One region of the Streptomyces sp. NPDC008092 genome, then DNA from elsewhere that is predicted to be linked to it. Evidence: riboswitches for the same ligand, from Rfam matches in the RefSeq annotation. Region 1 holds a riboswitch; each other region holds the start of a gene.

The links. Region 1 has a riboswitch for S-adenosylmethionine ahead of ACFZB3_RS24645 (ABC transporter permease subunit). Riboswitches for the same ligand answer to the same signal wherever they lie in the genome.
Region 2: another riboswitch for S-adenosylmethionine. It lies ahead of ACFZB3_RS07265 (putative leader peptide); the one in region 1 lies ahead of ACFZB3_RS24645 (ABC transporter permease subunit).
Region 3: another riboswitch for S-adenosylmethionine. It lies ahead of thrC (threonine synthase); the one in region 1 lies ahead of ACFZB3_RS24645 (ABC transporter permease subunit).
Region 4: another riboswitch for S-adenosylmethionine. It lies ahead of ACFZB3_RS22005 (aminotransferase class V-fold PLP-dependent enzyme); the one in region 1 lies ahead of ACFZB3_RS24645 (ABC transporter permease subunit).

What each region holds. Positions count from the first base shown of each region.
Region 1 covers NZ_JBIBHY010000007.1:359,016-363,608, reverse strand. The annotation lists gene ACFZB3_RS24655 (transporter substrate-binding domain-containing protein) at 1-34, opposite strand, end outside; gene ACFZB3_RS24650 (ATP-binding cassette domain-containing protein) at 97-885, opposite strand; gene ACFZB3_RS24645 (ABC transporter permease subunit) at 882-1,865, opposite strand; SAM riboswitch class IV at 2,254-2,377, opposite strand; gene ACFZB3_RS24640 (glutathione S-transferase C-terminal domain-containing protein) at 2,455-3,327, opposite strand; gene ACFZB3_RS24635 (hypothetical protein) at 3,518-3,649, opposite strand; gene ACFZB3_RS24630 (hypothetical protein) at 3,810-4,067, shown strand; gene ACFZB3_RS24625 (hypothetical protein) at 4,210-4,593, shown strand, end outside.
Region 2 covers NZ_JBIBHY010000002.1:514,829-519,421, forward strand. The annotation lists gene ACFZB3_RS07255 (ABC transporter permease subunit) at 1-699, opposite strand, end outside; gene ACFZB3_RS07260 (ABC transporter substrate-binding protein) at 703-2,322, opposite strand; gene ACFZB3_RS07265 (putative leader peptide) at 2,545-2,661, opposite strand; SAM riboswitch class IV at 2,696-2,809, opposite strand; gene ACFZB3_RS07270 (hypothetical protein) at 3,136-3,339, shown strand; gene ACFZB3_RS07275 (DUF427 domain-containing protein) at 3,336-4,145, shown strand; gene ACFZB3_RS07280 (MerR family transcriptional regulator) at 4,231-4,593, opposite strand, start outside.
Region 3 covers NZ_JBIBHY010000005.1:573,111-577,703, reverse strand. The annotation lists gene ACFZB3_RS19035 (trehalose-6-phosphate synthase) at 1-364, opposite strand, end outside; gene ACFZB3_RS19030 (glucosyl-3-phosphoglycerate synthase) at 526-1,470, opposite strand; SAM riboswitch class I at 1,628-1,789, shown strand; gene thrC (threonine synthase) at 1,808-3,091, shown strand; gene ACFZB3_RS19020 (ubiquitin-like small modifier protein 1) at 3,135-3,410, shown strand; gene ACFZB3_RS19015 (cold-shock protein) at 3,879-4,085, shown strand; gene groL (chaperonin GroEL) at 4,407-4,593, shown strand, end outside.
Region 4 covers NZ_JBIBHY010000006.1:451,844-456,436, forward strand. The annotation lists gene ACFZB3_RS21995 (rhomboid family intramembrane serine protease) at 59-853, shown strand; gene ACFZB3_RS22000 (Lrp/AsnC family transcriptional regulator) at 850-1,131, shown strand; gene ACFZB3_RS22005 (aminotransferase class V-fold PLP-dependent enzyme) at 1,297-2,661, opposite strand; SAM riboswitch class IV at 2,833-2,949, opposite strand; gene trpD (anthranilate phosphoribosyltransferase) at 3,033-4,097, opposite strand; gene ACFZB3_RS22015 (cytochrome b N-terminal domain-containing protein) at 4,228-4,593, opposite strand, start outside.

The DNA of each region.
Region 1 (4,593 bases):
TGATCAGGCTGCGTCGGGTGAGGAGCGTGGGCATGGCTGTCTGTCCTTCGTGTTGCGGTGAAAGGTGTGGTTGAGGTGCGGTGAGAGGGGTGCGGTTCAGAGGACCTTGCTGAGGAAGTCCCTGGTCCGCTCGTGCTGGGGGTTGTCGAGGACCTCGGAGGGCGGGCCCTGCTCGACGATCCGGCCGCCGTCGATGAAGACGACCCGGTCGGCGATCTCGCGGGCGAAGCCGATCTCGTGGGTGACGATGACGAGGGTGGTGCCGCTGGTCGCCAGGTCCTTGATGACGGCGAGGACCTCACCGACGAGTTCGGGGTCCAGGGCGGAGGTCGGCTCGTCGAAGAGGATCACGCCGGGGCGCAGGGCGAGGGCGCGGGCGATGGCGACGCGCTGCTGCTGGCCGCCGGAGAGCTGCCGGGGGTAGGCGCCGATGCGCTCGCCGAGGCCGACCCGTTCCAGGAGTTCCTTGGCCAGGGCCTGGGCCGCGGGCCTGCTGAGCTTCCCGGTGGCGGCCGGGGCGGCGGCCACGTTGTCGAGCACGGTCAGGTGCGGGAAGAGGTTGAAGTTCTGGAAGACGAAGCCGATCCGGCCGCGCTGGGCCAGGATGGCGCGTTCGCTCAGCTCCTTCAGCCGGTCGCCCTGCCGCTTCACGCCGATCGGCTCGCCGTTGATGCTGACGTGGCCGCGCTCGGGCTTCTCCAGGTGGTTGATGACCCTGAGGAGGGTGGACTTGCCGGAGCCGGACGGGCCGAGGACGACGGTGACCTCGCCGGGACGGATGGTCAGGTCGATGCCGTCCAGGACGCGGTGGGCGCCGTACCACTTGTGGACGCCGGTTATCTCCAGGGCGGCGGGGGCCGTGTCCAGGGTGTCGGTGGCGGTCATACCGCGGCCTCCCGGCGGATGCGGGCGCTCAGGTCGGTGAGGCCGGTGCGCAGCTTCTGGAGGGGGGTCGGGGGCAGCGTGCGGGTGGCGCCTCGGGCGTAGTACCGCTCGACGTAGAACTGGACGACGGAGACGACGCTGGTCAGGATCAGGTACCAGACGGTCACCACCAGGAGCAGCGGCACGATGTCGCCGGGGTAGGTGGAGCCCATGCTCTGCGCGGAGCCGAAGAGGTCGAGCAGCGAGACGTAGAAGACCAGCGAGGTGCTCTTGATCAGGCCGATCAGCTGGTTGACGTAGTTCGGGGTGATCGACCTGAGCGCCTGCGGGAACACGATCCTCCGGAACTGGTAGCCCTTGGGCAGGCCGAGCGCGGCGGCCGCCTCGTGCTGGCCCTGGTCCACGGAGAGGATGCCGCCGCGGACCACCTCGGCCGCGTAGGCGGCCTCGTTGAGGCTGAGGCCGATGACGGCGACGACCATGTCGGTGGCGAGCTTCGACTCGTCGAAGGAGAAGAAGGCCGGCCCGAAGGGGACGCCGATGCTCAACGTCTTGTACAGGGCGCTGAAGTTGTAGAGGAAGAGCAGGACCACGATGAGCGGTACGGAGCGCAGCGCCCACACGTAGGTCCAGCTGACCGCGCGCAGCACGGGGCTCTTCGACAGCCGGGCCAGGGCGAGCAGGATGCCGCCGAGGAGGCCCAGCACCGCGCTGTAGGCGGTGACTTCGAGGGTGATGGCCAGTCCGTCGAGGATGGTCGGCCGCAGGAACCAGTAGCCGAAGCGGTCCCACTGGTAGAAGGGGTTGGTGACCAGTCCGTGGGCGAACTGGACGACGAGGACCAGGACGACGGCGGTGGCGATCCACCGTCCGGGCCTGCGCAGTGGCTGAACGCGCTGTGCTGCGAGGGGTGGTGACGGCTCGTCGGCTGCGGGGGGCGCCTCGGGGGCGGCGATCGTGGCGCCTGGGGGTTCACTCATGGCGGGCTCCGGCGGAGTCGGACGCCCACGTGTCCCACGGCGGTGGCCGCGCACCGGGCCGTGTTCGGGCACGGCACGGTGCGCGGAGGCGCGCGGGCACGGGGGCTGGGCGGACGGCGGCACACCGGGCGGCCGGTGTCTCGACGGGGACGCTGGGGTGCGAAGCTGCGGAAAACCGGCGGAAAGGCCTGGTCAGATCCGACAGCGGGCACAGCCCGGTGCGGTACACGCGCTACACAGGGCGCTGTTGACACGGAGCAGGTCGACGGCGCGGTCGGCGACGAGCGGGCTCGGGTACGGGCGTACGCAGCCCGCGGCGCGGCGCTGGGCCGTCCTGGAAGCTGCGTACATGTCCGTCACCTGTCACTGTCGTGCCGGCCCCGGGAGGGCCTCGCGCTTACCGAATCGTCGCTTGCCGAAACGTCGTCGGTCCGGTCGTCACCTGGGGCACCCCACCGCGATGCGAGGGTTGCCGGTCAGCAAGCCAGGGCTTGATGCTGACGCTCATGACCGTTCTGGTCCGTAAGTAACGCAGTTGCCCGAACGAATGTCAACGCCTGTCCGACTGGCGAAACGGTTCGGACCGCTCTCACCTGCGCGGAACGCCGGGAGCGTCCGCCGCGTGGCCCGCCCAGTCCAGGATCTGGACGGCCGCGCCGGCGGCCTCCAGGCCCTGGCAACGGCCGTGGTGGCGGCGGGCGATGCCGTCGAGGTCGAGGTGAACGCCGAAGGCCGGGTGGGCGGCCAGCCGCCGGGCGTAGGCCCACAGCACCGGGTGGCCGGCGACGGCGTGCACGGCGGCGGCGTCCAGGTGGTTGCGGTGCACGGTGTCGAGTTGCACCAGGGTCACCCACAACTCGATGTCCGCGGCCGTGAGTTGACCGCCGACCAGGAACTCCACCCCGGTCAGCCGGTGCTCCAGTTCGTCCAGGGCGGCGAGCAGCGTCTCCAGCGCCGCCGGGTCGCCGCCCTCGCGCCCGGCGCGCTGCGCGGCCTGCTCGACGTCCTCGGCGCACAGCCGCTCGACGGCCTCGATCTCGGCCTCGGCACCGCACGGGTAGAGCCGGGCGGCACCGTCGCCGAAGTGCTGGTCCAGGTCGCGCAGGATGTCCCGGCTGTGGGTGCTGACGATGCGGCCGGACCATCCGTCGCTGAACACCGGCGCGAGGGCCGGTCCCGAGTAGCGGTGCGCACTGGCCTCGTACAGGGGGCGCAGTACCGCGTGGCTGCCGTCGGGACAGTCCGGGACGGCGGGCAGGAAGGTGACCGGACAACAGTCGTCCAGGGCCAGCAGGCTGTGGCCGACGGCGATCCGGAGGCCGTCGGGACACGCGGTGGACAGGTGCAGCCGGTAGCGGCGCGGCACGGCGTAGTGGCCGCTGCGCGCGTCGCGGCCGATGCGGCCCCGGAAGGCGGGGGCGGTGCGGACGGAGGGCAGGGCGGCGAGTGGAGTGATGGACATGCGTCTCCCCGGGGCGGGCGCGCGGACGTACGCGCGGCGGAAGCGTTCGTCGGTGGGTTCTCGGCGGGTCGTGACTTGGTGGGTCGTGAGTCGATGGGTCGTGACTCGATGGCTCGATGCGCCGTGGCTCGGTGAGCCGTGGTGCGTCCCGGCGGACGGGCACCCGGCCCGTACGGCCGGGATCGGGCGCTCAGCCTCTGCGGCCGGTCGCGCCGCACATCCGCAGCAGGTCGAGGTGGCGGCGGGAGGTGAGCAGGGGGGCCGGCCAGGGCGCGGGGCTCTCGCGGCGGTGGCTGCCGGTGAGCGTGCGCAGGCGACCCATCTTTCCCTACCTTTTCACTAGGATTCCCAACTGGAGTGTCGATCGGCCCCCGCCCGGCGTCAAGGGGGCGTCCACGCCTGGGACACCCGGCCCCGACTTGCCGCCGGCCGGCCGGGGCGGTGCGCTGGTGGGGAAGGCCGAGTGACAGGAGCCGGAGCCGATGACCGAGCCCCCGGGTCCCGGGCCGGTGCCGGGTGCCGTGCCCGAGACCTTCGCGTTCCGCTGCGGGCGGTGCGGCCACGGCTGGGAGGCCGCCTTCCAGGCGGTGTTCTTCACCGACCCGGTCGCCGACCCGGAGCTGCAGACCACCCTGGAGTACGTCGACGAGGCCGGCCGGGCGGTGCCGTCGCCGCTCACGGACGCGGTGTGCCCGCGCTGCGGCAGCAGGCGGGTGCGCATCTCGGCGGCCGGGTCGTGACGCTCACCCGAATGGCACGTGCGGGTGGTCGGCGCCCCTGGCCGGTGATGGCGTGGAGGGACGTACCGACGTCTTCCCGCGGAGGACGCGCACCGGCGCCGTCCGCGGAGGGACGTACCGCGTTCCCGAGGAGGCAGTCGCGATGACCCGTCCGTCCCGACCCGCGCGTGTGCTCGCCACGGCCCTGGCGGCGGGGACCCTGCTCGCCACGGCGGTGGCCTGTTCGGACGGCAGCGGCTCCCCCGAGGCCGCGGCCGTCTCCCCCGCCGCCGAGCGCTCCCCGGCCCCGTCGCGCACCCCCGCCCTCACCGGCCCCGGGGCGCAGGCCGCGCTGATCACGCCGGCCGACATCGAGGACGACTGGCAGCTGGCCAACGACGCCGCCACCTGGCGCAACCAGATGCTGGTCGGGAAGGTCGACGTCGCCGGCTTCCTCACCGCCAGGTCCGACGCGGCCGACTGCCAGCGGCTGCTGGACAGCCTGTACTCCGACACCCTGCTGGGCCGCGCCACCGGCGCCTCCGGG
Region 2 (4,593 bases), on a different contig from region 1:
CGACGCGTTGCGCAGCGCGTGCCGCAGATGCACCCGCCACCGGCCGGCACCCTTGGCGCGCGCGGTCTCCACATAGGCCTGGTCCAGCGCGGTCAGCAGGCTCTTGGCCAGCACCTGGGCGACCTGCGCGCCGGTCGGGACCGCCAGTGTCAGGGCGGGCAGCACCAGGCCGCGCAGCCCGTCGTTGCCGAACGCCGGGAACCAGTGCAGCTTGAACGAGAACGCCTCGACGAGCAGCAGCCCCACCCAGAACGTCGGGACGGACACCCCCAGCGGTGGCAGCGACAGCAGCAGCTGCCGCAGCCACCGCCGCGAGGTGTACGTCGCCGCCACCGCGAGGCCGCCGCCGAGGACCACCGCGAGCAGCAGCGCGGCACCGGTCAGCTGGAGCGTCTGCGGCAGCGCGTCGGCCAGGGTGGAGGTGACCGGGCGGCCGGTGGAGACCGCGTCGCCGAAGTCCCCGCGCGCCGCCCGGCCCAGGTACTCGGCGTACTGCACCAGCACCGGCTTGTCGAAGCCGTACTCGTGGCGCAACTCGGCGAGTTGGGCCGGATCCACCTGCCCCGAGTCCATCCCGGCCCCGGCCATCGCCGAGACCGGGTCGCCGGGCAGGAAGTCCAGCACCAGGAACGACACCGTGTACGCCGCCCACAGCACTCCGGCCGCCTGCGCCAGCCGCTTGATCACATAGCGGCGCATCCGTTAGCCGATCCAGGTGTCGTGCAGCTGGATACGGCTGCCGGAGTCGAACGCGAGGTCGTGCACCTTGTTCGAGACGCCCAGCTGGGTCTGGAGCTCCACCACCGGTATGTCGTAGGCGTTCTGCACGATCAACCGCTGTGCCTCGCCGACCAGTTGCCTGCGCTTCGCGGTGTCCGTGGTAGCGGCCTGCGCGGACAGCGCCGTGTCCAGCGAACTGGCCGGCAGGTGGTAGAAGTTGGCCAGCTTCGTGGAGAAGGAGCTGCGCAGGATGTCCGGGTCGGCGCGGGTCGTGTTCCCCCACACCACGTCGAAGTCACCCGACTGGAGCGTGGTGGCGAACTGGGTGACCGGGAGCTGCTTGAGCACCACGCCGATCCCGACGGCCTTGAGCTGCTGCTGGACCAGCTCCAGCGCGGGCTGGTTGGTGGCCGCGTTCGGGAACCAGCTGATCGTCAGGGTCAGTTTCTTGCCGTCCTTGGTGCGGACGCCGTCGCTGCCCGACCGCCAGCCGGCCTGGTCCAGCAGGGACTTGGCCTTGGCCGTGTCGAGGGCGAGGTCCGCGGAGAGATCCGTGTAGTCGGGCGTGGTGTGCGCCAGGATGCTGGTCGCCGGCTGGGTGCCGGTCGGGAAAACGGTGTCGGCGATCTGCTTCCGGTCGACGGCGGCCGAGATCGCCTGACGGACCTTCGGGTCCTTCAGCAGCGGCCGCGAGTTGTTGAGCCCCAGGCCGAACACCACACCGGGGTTGGCCCGGCTCCGCAGGGCGACCTGGCCGCCCTTGAGCGCCGCCTCGTTGGCCTTGCCGACGCTGCTGATGGCGTCCACCTGCCCGGACTGGAGGCTGCCGGCCCGCACCCCGGCCTCGGGCACGACCTTGAACACCAGCTTGTCCAGGTAGGCCTCGCCCTTCTTCGACCAGAGCGAGGAGCCCCAGTCGTACCCGGTGCGCCTGGCCAGGGTGACCGACTGGTTCTGCACGTACTGCTTCAGCACAAACGGACCGGACCCGACCACCCCGTCGCTGCACTTCTCCTGCGGGGTCTTCCGCACGCTCGCCGAGGACTCGATCCCCAGCGAATGGGTCGAAGTCGCCTGCAGGAACTGCGCGTTGGGCTGCTGGAAGGTCACCTTGACGGTGAGCGGGTCGACCACGGCGGTGCTCTTGACGCCGCTCAGGTAGCCCTCGGCGAGAGTGCCCAGGGCGCCCAGTTCCGGCACCGCGTCGAAGTTGTCCTTGACCACCTGCGCGGTGAGCTTCGACCCGTCGCTGAAGGTGACCCCCGAGCGCAGGTGGAACGTGAACGTGGTCGCGTCGGCGCTGATGTCCCAGCTCCTGGCGAGCCAGGGCACGATCCTGCCGGTCTTCGGGTCCTGGTCGGTCAGGGAGTCCACGATCTGGCGCACCGAGTAGATGGTGTCGTTGCTGCCGACCTGCTGCGGATCCACGCAGCCGGCGTCGGACCCCACCGCGAAGGTCAGGGTGCCGCCGGACCTCGCCCGGCCGCTGCCGGCGCCGGAGCCGTCGTCGCCCGAACCGCACGCGGTCAGCAGGACGCTGGTGGTCAGGAGCGCGGCCAGGGGCGCCCATCGGGAGGGTCTGAAATCCGGAAGTGCAGTCACGGAGGGCTTTCTCCTACTCGTGTCACCGGGGCACGACCACGCACGGATGCACGGAGGCACGACGGTGTGTGCGGCCCGGACGGATCGGCTCCGGCCGGGTGTGCGCTGTGCAGAAAAGGGGGGTTGGCATGCGGACGACACCGGGAACCGGCGGCGAGGGTAAAGGGCGGCGCGAAGGGGCCTGGGCCGGTGACGGATGTCAGCCGGTGGCAGCCGGGCCGGTCAGGCCCGACAGAGGCAGCTGGTCGAGCGCTTCAGATCGATGTGGCGCCGGCGCGAGAGCCTGGAGTACGCCGTGGCGTCGGCGGGGGAGGCAGCGGAGTCGTCGCTGTGCCGCATGTCCAACCTCCCCGTCTCCGGCCCCGGTCACGGGACCACGCGCTTGCGGGAGTCATCGGTGACCCCGCCGGGCTTTCACCTGGAGCACCCCACCGCGCGGGAGGGTTGCCGGTCAGCGAGCCAGGGCTTGACGCTGACACTCAATGCCGTTGGTGATGCTACGGATCGATTTTGGCGTACGTCAATGGCGCAATGTGACGCCCTGTCCGGTGAACGGGGTCGTCTCATGTGGCGGGACGGATGGTGGACGCACCTTGTTCGGTGTGCTTTGATCCGGCCATGGAGACCGCAGGTCAGGCAGACGTCGTGCTGCTCGACCCGTTCTGTCCGGGCCGCCGTGCCGACCGGTTCGCCCAGACCCGTCGCTGACCACTCGCTCCCTTCCGCCGCCGCCTTCACCTCCGCCGCGTCGGGCCCTCACCCGGATCCGGACCGGCGTCGCGGGCATCCGGGCGCGACAGGCGCCGCCCGGCCATGGCGGTCGTGTCACCCCTCCCGGCCTTCGCCGACCCGGGCGGCACCGCCTTCGAACCCGTCCCGGTGTGGGAGCGTGCCAGTGGCATCGTCGAGGAGTACCTGTGGGTCTCCGGCCGCCCCGAGCAGCCGGCCGCCCGGCGCGGAACCGCCCCACGTCGCCGAGGTCACCGCGTGAACCAGCCGAGGGAGAGCCGCTCATGACCACCTTCCCCACCGCACAGGCCGTGCGGACCACCCCCGAAGGACTCCTGTGGGAGCCGAGCGAGCGCTGGGTGCGCGGCCGCAAGGGCGACGTCACGGTGGTCGACAGCCGCCATCCCGTCCTCGTCTGGGAGCCCGGGGTGCCCGTGCCGCTGTACGCGTTCCCGCGCGCCGAGGTACGCGAGGAACTCCTCAAGCCCGCGAAGAACCCGCCGACCGGGACCCACACCGGCTCGCGAATCTTCTACGACGTCGAGGCCGACGGCGAACTGCTGGAGAACGCCGCCTGGACCTTCCCGGCCGCCGACCTCGCCGACCACATCGCCTTCGAGTGGTTCCGGCGCGTCGGGCGGGGCCTGGACCACTGGTACGAGGAGGAGGAAGAGATCTTCGTCCACCCCCGTGACCCGCACAAGCGGGTCGACGCCATCCCCAGCAGCCGGCACCTCGTGGTCGAGATCGACGGCACGGTCGTCGCGGACACCCGCCGGCCGGTCCTGCTCTTCGAGACCGGCCTGCCCACCCGCTACTACATCCCGCGTGAGGACGTCCGCCTCGACCTGCTCGAAGCCACCGGCCACCACACCGGCTGCCCGTACAAGGGCACCGCCGAGTACTGGTCCTGGCGCGGCGAGGCCGACGTCCCGCCCGACGTCGTCTGGAGCTACCCGGACCCGCTGCCCGCGGTCGGCGCCGTCCAGGGGCTCCTCGCCTTCTACAACGAGGTTGTCGACATCACCCTCGACGGCGAACGCCTGGAGCGCCCGGTGACCCACTTCAGCAGCGCTCTCGCCGGGCAACAATGAGGCCGTGCCGACGGCGGTGCTGACCGCCGCCTCCGCCGGCAGCCGGCCGGGCCGGGGCCGGGCACTCGGCGCCGCCGACGTGTCGTCACGGTTGGCCGAAGGTACGCAGGACGAGCCCTTCGCGCAGTCGGGTCAGCCGGTCGATCTCGGTGTCGAGGGCCGCGAGCCTGCGGGCGATCACCCCGGAGCCGGGCCGGTCGCTGTCGGGGTGCCCGCAGCGCCCCGGGGGCAGCTCGCCGAGCATGGCGAGCCGGTCGGCGAGACTGCGCAGGTCCTCGACGGTCAGACCGAGCGCCAGCAGCTCACGGATGACCCGGACCCTGGCCACCTCGTCGGGCCCGTACTCACGTTGCCCGGCGGCCGTGCGCCGCGGTGCCGGCAGCAGCCCCCTTTCCTCGTAGAACCGCAGTGCCCGAGGGGTGGTCCCCGCCGCTGCCGCCGCGTCCCC
Region 3 (4,593 bases), on a different contig from region 1:
CGAAGACCGGCTCCAGCGGGGTCTGGTAGAGCATGTGGTGGACGAACCACAGGACCGAGTTCGCGATGCCGTTGTACGCGTCGGAGAACACGTCCGCGTCGATGTCGAGCATCCGGACCTGCTGCCCGCCGCTGTCCTCGGCCGGCAGCCGGCCGCCCCCGGCCCGCCGCACCGCCTCCCGGTCGCCGTCGCCCAGCGCCGCGCACACCCACACCGCGTTCGCGTCCGGCCCGATCGCCGACAGCCCCGAGACCAGTCCGCCGCCGCCCCGCTTGGCGTGCAGCGAACCGTCCTCGCGCAGGTCGTACGAGACCGGGCCGCGGTTGGACGCGACCAGCACCTCGGCACCGCCGGTGGAAGCCATGGGGGAAGCCATACGCGTCAACCTAGCCCGGCCCGTAAACGCTCAAACGTACGGCCGGGCCCGACGCGCCGCCGTATACGGCCGTACGGCGAAGACGCGCCATCCGGTGCCCGCCCGGTACGAAGGCGTCACGCCACTCGGTGCGCGGCCCTGCGGCGACGTCACGCCACCTTGCGTTCGGCGTACTCCGCGATCTCCGCCATCGGCGGCCGTTCCTCCGTGTCCACGGAGTACGTGCGCGGTTCGAAGCCGTCCTCGCCGCGTTCGAACTGGGTGAGGGAGGGGCGGATCAGGTGGCCGCGGGCCAGGCGGAGCTGGGCGGTGCGGTAGATCGCGGCGGACATCCGGCCGAGGGCCTGGCCGTCCTGGTGGCGGTGTTTGCGGACGCCGACGTCGACCTGGGCGAGGGCGTCGAGGCCGACCAGGTGCAGGGCGTCGACCAGCATGCCCAGCTCGACGCCGTAGCCGACCGGGAAGGGGAGCTGTTCGAGGAGCGAGCGGCGGGCCGCGTACTCGCCGCCGAGCGGCTGGACGAAGCCGGCCAGCTGCGGCCAGTGCATGTTCAGCAGCGGGCGGGCCATCAGCTCGGTGACCCGGCCGCCCTGTCCGGCGGCGCCGCCGAGCGGGCGGTCGTACATCGCCTTGACCAGGTCCACGTCCGGGTCGGTGAGGAGCGGGCCGACGATGCCGGTGACGAAGTCGGAGGAGAAGTCGCGCAGGTCGGCGTCGATGAAGCAGACGACGTCCCCGGTGGTGACCAGCAGGGAGCGCCAGAGGACCTCGCCCTTGCCGGGGACGGCGGGGATGCGGGGCAGGATCGCGTCGCGGTGCACGACGCGGGCGCCGGCCGCCGCGGCGACGGCCGCGGTGCGGTCGGTGGAGCCGGAGTCGACGACCACGATCTCGTCGACGAGCGGCACCTGCTGCATGAGGTCGTGGCGGATGATCGCGACGATGTCGCCGACGGTCTCCTCCTCGTTGAGCGCGGGCAGCACGACGCTGACCGTCTGCCCGGAGGACCGTTTGGCGGCCATGATCCGGTGCAGCGGACGGTCGGTTACGGACCAGGAGCGGGTGGCCAGCCAGCGCTCGACTTCTTCCAGCACGGTCAGCGGCTCCTCACTGTCACGGCCACACGGCGACGTGTGATCCATCTCGCGGTTCGGACGACTCACTCAACTGTCCTGGCCTTCGGTTACAGTCTTGAACAACGCCGATGACCATCGCATGTCCTGGGGTCACCCGGCGTTGACAACCACATACCGCTCATCCAGAGGGGCAGAGGGAAACGGCCCGTTGAAGCCCCGGCAACCCTCCAGTCGGTTCTCGTAGATCGCCGATCAGTGTCGATCGCTCGCGAGGCTCCCGGCTAGGGAAGGTGCCAAATCCGTCTCACGGCGAGATGCGTCGTGAGGAAGATGAGGAGAAAGGGCCTCGCCTCACATGGCTGTGCAGACTGTTGCAAGCACCACGGAATCCACCGTAGACCTCGGCCCCGCCGCTGCCCTGAGCTGCCGCGAGTGCGGTCACCGCGTCCCGCTCGGTCCGGTGTTCGCGTGCGAGGAGTGTTTCGGCCCGCTGGAGATCGCGTACGACTTCTCGGCCTACGACACCGAGGAGCTGCGGAAGCGGATCGAAGCGGGTCCCGCGAACATCTGGCGCTACGCGCCGCTGCTGCCCGTCCCCGCGGACGTGGCGACCAAGCCGAACATCAACCCCGGCTGGACCAAGCTCGTCAAGGCCGACAACCTGGCGAAGGAGCTGGGGGTCACCGGCGGGCTGTACGTGAAGGACGACTCCGGCAACCCGACGCACTCCTTCAAGGACCGCGTCGTCGCCCAGGCCGTCGAGGCCGCCCGCGCCTTCGGCTACACCACCCTCTCCTGCTCGTCCACCGGCAACCTGGCCGGCGCGGTCGGTGCCGCCGCCGCCCGGGCCGGCTTCCGCTCCTGTGTGTTCATCCCGCACGACCTGGAGCAGGGCAAGATCGTCATGGCCGCGATCTACGGCGGCGAGCTCGTCGGCATCGAGGGCAACTACGACGACGTGAACCGTTTCTGCTCCGAGCTGATCGGCGACCCGGCCGGCGAGGGCTGGGGCTTCGTCAACGTCAACCTGCGGCCGTACTACGCGGAGGGCTCCAAGACCCTGGCGTACGAGATCTGCGAGCAGCTCGGCTGGCGGATCCCGGACCAGCTGGTCATCCCGATCGCCTCCGGCTCGCAGCTCACGAAGATCGACAAGGGTCTGCAGGAGCTGATCAAGCTCGGGCTGGTCGAGGACAGGCCGTACAAGATCTTCGGTGCCCAGGCCGAGGGGTGCTCGCCGGTGTCGGTGGCCTACAAGGAGGGCCACGACGTGGTCCGCCCGCAGAAGCCGAACACCATCGCCAAGTCCCTCGCCATCGGCAACCCGGCCGACGGGCCGTACGTGCTCGACATCGCGCGGCGTACCGGCGGTGCGGTGGAGGACGTGAACGACGAACAGGTCGTCGACGCGATCAAGCTGCTTGCGCGGACCGAGGGAATCTTCGCGGAAACGGCCGGCGGGGTGACGGTTGGAGTCACCAAAAAGCTCATTGAGAATGGGCTGATTGATCCGGCGAAGTCGGTCGTTGTACTCAACACCGGTGATGGACTGAAGACGCTGGACGCGGTTGCGGGAACCGGGCTCACCGCGACCATTCGCCCGAATCTGGAGTCTTTCCGCGAAGCCGGGCTCGCCTGAGTCCCCCGAGAATTAGGGCGTTGCCCAGACCGGAGGTAAAAACGTGAGCGTCACCGTTCGCATCCCCACCATCCTGCGCACCTACACCGGTGGTCAGGCCGAAGTCGCCGCCGAAGGGGCCACCCTCGGCGAGGTCATCTCGGACCTGGAGAAGAAGCACACCGGGATCTCCGCACGCGTTCTCGACGACCAGGGCAAGCTGCGCCGGTTCGTCAACGTGTACGTCAACGACGACGACGTCCGCTTCGAGCAGGGCCTGGAGACCGCCACCCCGGACGGCGCCGGCGTCTCCATCATCCCGGCCGTCGCCGGCGGCTGACCTGCTGACCTGCATGACAGGCTGATCGAATGACCGAACATTACCTTCGGTAACGCCGATCACCGACTGTTCATCTGATTGCCCCCTCCGTGAGAGAAGCGGAGGGGGCAATTCTGTGTGGTTGAGCGCGGTACAGTTGGGGAACACGGTCCCGATCTCCAGGTCGGGAGCCCCGTATTCGATACCGCGAGCCCGGCAAGAAGTAGCCAAAGTATGCGGGTTATATGCGGCTTTTGTGACCTTTACGGGGCCCGACTTGCCCTGAATTCGGCCGAATTCTTGCTACATTCCGGACCCCTTCCGTCCAGAATTCTCGTCCGATTGACCTGTTGCAGACGGCAGTTGGACAGATACATTCAGCCGCGGTCGACGCGTTCCGGCGCACGCCCCCAACCAATGGGGGGTGAGGTCTGACCCGGATCCGCGAAGTGTGGATCTGTGCAAGGGCCAGTAATAGGGGAGTTAGGCATGGCTCAGGGCACCGTCAAGTGGTTCAACGCGGAGAAGGGGTACGGCTTCATCGCGGTCGACGGTGGTGCGGATGTTTTCGTCCACTACAGCGCGATTCAGATGGACGGCTACCGCACCCTGGAAGAAGGCCAGCGGGTCGATTTCGAGATCTCGCAGGGCCAGAAGGGGCCGCAGGCGGACATGGTCCGGCTGGCGACCAGCTGAAGCACGCGCCGACTGACAGCGACGTTCTTCTGTACTTGTTCGAAGGGCCCGTGCCTCCCGGGGTACGGGCCCTTCGGCATGTCCCGGACCCTCCGGTCCTCGTGTCCCGCGCCCCCAGTCCGCGAGAGCCGCTTGCACTCGCCTAGGCCGAGTGCTAATCATTGGCGTTAGCACTCTGAAGGTGAGAGTGACAACGAAGGACCGGGTCGGTGAGGCCCGCGGGCCGGGTGGGGCAAGGAACCCACGGGTCGGCGAGCCGTCCGTCGCGGGCGCGGGCGCGGTCCTGAAGACTCACCCCCAGTCCTGGAGGGACCACTTCACATGGCCAAGATCATCGCGTTCGACGAGGAGGCGCGGCGCGGCCTTGAGCGCGGTATGAACCAGCTCGCCGACGCCGTCAAGGTCACCCTCGGCCCCAAGGGCCGCAACGTCGTCCTTGAGAAGAAGTGGGGCGCCCCCACGATCACCAACGATGGTGTGTCCATCGCCAAGGAGATCGAGCTGGAGG
Region 4 (4,593 bases), on a different contig from region 1:
CTCCATGGCGGCGAGGCGGTCTGCACCACTGCGTCCCGTTACGCCATGCTCTATGTCCATGATCGGCAACTGGAACACGACGGCGGCCCGGACCCTGCGGAGCCTGCGAGGCACGTCCGCGCCCATGACGTACACCCTGATCGCCGTGTGCTGCCTGATCTTCGTGCTCGGCCCCGCCTCCGGCTTCACCCCGTCCTACGGCACCGGGGAGGCCCTCGCGACCGCCCAGCGGGCGTACTTCCGGCACTGGGGGGTGGTTCCCGCCGACCTGTTCGACGGGCCGGCGCGGGAGGCGCTCACCCCGGCCACGGCGCTGTTCATCCACGGCAGCTGGGTGCACCTGCTCGGCAACATGCTCTTCCTCTTCGTCTTCGGGGCGATGACCGAGGAACGGATGGGCCGCGTGGAGTTCACCCTCTTCTACGTCGGCTGCGGCTATCTCGCGCTGCTCGGCTACGCGGTCGCCAACGCCACGTCCCCGCAGTCGCTGGTGGGCGCGTCCGGGGCGATCTCGGCGGTCCTCGGGGCGTTCCTGTACCTGTTCCCCAACGCCCGCGTGACCAGTCTCCTCCCCTTCCTCTTCTTCCTCCCGCTCCGCTTCCCGGCCTGGGTGGTCCTCCCGTTCTGGGCGGCCCTCCAGTGGCTGGCCCTGAACCAGGCCCCCTCCGGTCCCGGCGTGGCCTACCTCGCACACCTGGTCGGCTTCGGACTCGGGTTCGGTTACGCGTGGGTGCGGTACGGAAGAAAGAAGGGCGCGAAGCGCGGCCTCGGAAGGGGGGTGGTGGGCGACGGGCGGGCGACTAAAGTGAAGGTCGCCCCAGCTCCGGCACCCGAGGGAGAGAACCAGCCGTGATCACCGCGATCGTCCTCATCAAGACCAGCGTGGACCGGATCCCCGAGATCGCGGAACGGATCGCCGCACTGGAGAGCGTCAGCGAGGTCTTCTCCGTCACCGGTACGTACGACCTGATCGCCATGGTCCGGGTCAAGCAGCACGAGGACCTGGCCGAGGTCATCCCCGGCTCCATCAGCAAGATCCCCGGCGTGGAGGCCACGGACACGCACGTCGCGTTCCGCACGTACTCCCAGCACGACCTGGAGGCGGCGTTCGCGATCGGCCTGGACAGCTGAGCCAGTACGTTTCGGGGCGCCCCGACTGCAACGCGCCCCAAAGGGGCGCGGGGAACTGCGCGACCAGCCCCCACCGGTCCGCAGCCGGGCACGAAGCGCCGTGGTCCGCTGCGGGTACGTCGTGGCTGGTCGCGCAGTTCCCCGCGCCCCTGAAAAACAGGTAAGTCAGCTCACCGCCGGGACGCAGCGGCCGTCCTCCGTGCGGTAGGACCACTTGGCGCCCTCCGTCACCAGTTCCCGCACCGCGTTCACGAAGCGCTCCACGTGCTCGTCCGGCGTCCCCGCCCCGAAGCTCACCCGGATCGCGTTCAGGGACTTCTCGCCCGGTGCCGCCTCCGGCGCCCCGCACTCGCCCTGGGTCTGCGGGTCGGAGCCCAGCAGGGTCCTGACCAGCGGGTGGGCGCAGAAGAGGCCGTCGCGGACACCGATGCCGTACTCGGCGGAGAGGGCGGCGGCGAAGTGGGAGCTGTTCCAGCCGTCCACCACGAAGCTGATCACGCCGACGCGGGGGGCGTCGTCGCCGAAGAGGGAGAGGACCCGGACCTCGGGGACCCCGGCCAGCCCGGCCCGGACCTTCTCGATCAGGTGCTGCTCACGGGCGACCAGCGCCTCGAAGCCGGCCTCGGTGAGCGCCTTGCAGGCGGAGGCGATGGAGTAGGCGCCGATGACGTTGGGCGAGCCCGCCTCGTGCCGGGCGGCGCTCTCGTGCCACTCCACGGCCACTCCCCCGTCCTCGCGCCGGGTCACCCTGCGGCTGGCGCCGCCGCCCGCGAGGTAGGGCTCGGCCGCCTGCAGCCAGTCGGCGCGGCCGGCCAGGACGCCGGAACCGAAGGGGGCGTACAGCTTGTGGCCGGAGAAGGCGACCCAGTCGACGTCCAGGTCCTGGACGGAGACGGGGTGGTGCGGGGCCAGCTGGGCGGCGTCCAGGACGATCCGGGCGCCGTGCGCGTGCGCGGCGGCCGCGAGCTCCCGTACCGGCCACAGCTCGCCGGTGACGTTGGAGGCGCCGGTGACGCAGACCAGGGCCGGGCCGTACGGGTCGCGGTCGGCGAGGGCGCGTTCCAGGGTCTCGACGGCCTGGCGCGGGGTGCGGGGGGCGTTCAGGTAGGTGACGCGGGCGTCCTGCCACGGCAGCAGGGAGGCGTGGTGCTCGGTCTCGAAGACGAAGACCTGGCAGTCGGCGGGGAGGGCACGGGCCAGGAGGTTCAGGGAGTCCGTGGTGGAGCGGGTGAAGACCAGCTGGTCGTCGGGGCGGCAGTCGAGGAACTCGGCGACGGCCTTCCGGGCGTTCTCGAAGAGGTCCGTGGAGAGCTGGGAGAGGTAGCCGGCGCCGCGGTGGACGCTGCCGTAGTAGGGCGCGTACGCCGCCACGTCGTCCCAGACCCGCTGGAGGGCGGGGGCGCTGGCCGCGTAGTCGAGGGCGGCGTAGGTGACCTCGCCGCCGGTGACGAGGGGGACGGTGACATCCCGGCCCAGAACGGGCAGCGGGGCACAAACGGACCGGGCGGCGGCAGCGGTGGAGACGGACATGGCGGAACTCCCGTGAGAGGCAAGGCGGAATCACCGTGCGAGCGCGCGGACGACCGCGGCTCCGGCACGGGGAAAAAGGAAAAGGGGATGCGGAGGCGGGGCTCTGCGGCCCTATCGCATTCGCTTGCTCACGGGAGACTCCTCGACGACCAGGACCCCTGGTGTACGAGGGGTCCGCGCTTGCCGCAGACCTCGCTGCCTGCGGCCTGGTCTTCACCCGGGGCACCCCGCCACGGACGGAGGGTTGCCGGACAGTCGGCCGGGGCCTCATGACTGTCACTCATGACCTGGAAAGAAACGTAGGTGAAGTGATCGCCGCCGCGCAACTCCTGTCCGGATGACGGGACACCGCCACGGGCCGACCGCAGCCCCTACCTGTTCGTCGCCGCCGCCCAGCGCTCCAGTGCCCGCTTCGCCGCGCCCGAGTCGATCGACTCGGCCGCCCTGTCCATGCCGGCGCGCAGTTCCTCGGCCAGGGTTCCGGCGCCGGGGTCCAGGGCCACCAGCGCCGCCGCGGAGTTCAGCAGCACCGCGTCCCGCACCGGGCCCCGCTCGCCGTCCAGCAGCCTGCGGGCGACCTCCGCGTTGTACGACGGGTCGCCGCCCCGGAGCGCTTCCACGGGGACCAGGTCGATGCCGACCTCGCGGGGGTCGAAGGTCTCCTCCGTGACCTTGCCGTCGCGGACGATCCAGACGTGGGACGTGGCGGTCGTCGTCAGCTCGTCGAGGCCGTCGTCGCCGCGGAAGACCAGGGAGGAGTTGCCGCGCTCCGCGAAGACGCCCGCGACCACGGGGGCCATGCGGGGGTCCGCGACGCCGACCGCCTGGGCGCGGACCTGCGCGGGGTTGGTCAGCGGGCCGAGGATGTTGAAGACCGTGCGGATGCCCAGCTGGCCGCGCGCGGCGCCCGCGTAGCGCAGCGCCGGGTGGAACTTGACGGCGAAGCAGAAGGTGATGCCCGCCTCCTCGGCGACCTCGGCGACCCGCTGCGGGGTCAGGTCGAGGTTGACGCCGAGCTTCTCCAGGACGTCGGAGGCCCCGGACGCGGAGGAGGCCGCGCGGTTGCCGTGCTTGACGACCTTCGCGCCGGTGCCGGCCACCACGAGCGCCGACATCGTGGAGATGTTCACCGTCTTCGCGCCGTCGCCGCCGGTGCCGACGATGTCGACGGTGCGGCCCGGCACCTCGATGACGTTGGCGTGCGCGTACATCGTGCGGACGAGCCCGTTGATCTCCTCGACCGTCTCGCCCTTGGCGCGCAGCGCGACGACGAAGCCCGCGATCTGGGCGTCGGTGGCCTGGCCACGCATGATCTGGTCCATCGCCCAGGCCGTCGCCTCGGCACTCTGGTCCTGGCCGTACAGCAGCGCGTTCAGTACCTCGGGCCAGGAACGGCCCGCCGCGGTGTCGCCTCCAGCGGGGGTCACAGCGCTCATGGGGCCGCTCCTGATCGTCGTACGCGGAATGAAGGTCTCACGGCCTACCCTATCCAGCCCCGGGCACCGCGAAGGGCCCCGTCCGGTGTACGGACGGGGCCCTTCGGCTGTGGCGTGGCGACGCGGTCGATCAGTGGTGGCCGTGGCCGCTCGTGATCTCCTTGTACTCCTCGACGGTCGGCTTCGGGATCTGGTTGTCCTCGCCGTAGTAGGCGCTGCTCAGCTTGGCGCGGAGCTTCTCGGAGCCCTTGACCTTGCGCTCGACACCGTTCTCGTCGACCGCCGGGCCGACCTGGGCCGGCTCGTACTGGTGGTGCGCCGTGAGGGTGTGCAGCTGCTCCTGCGAGAGCGGCTCGTGGACCTCGATGAACTCACCGTGCGGCAGCCGCTTGATGATGCCGGTCTCGCGACCGTGCAGCACCTTGTCGCGGTCCCGGCGCTGCAGGCCCATGCAGATCCGCTTGGTCGCGATGAACGCGATCACCGGTCCGGCGAA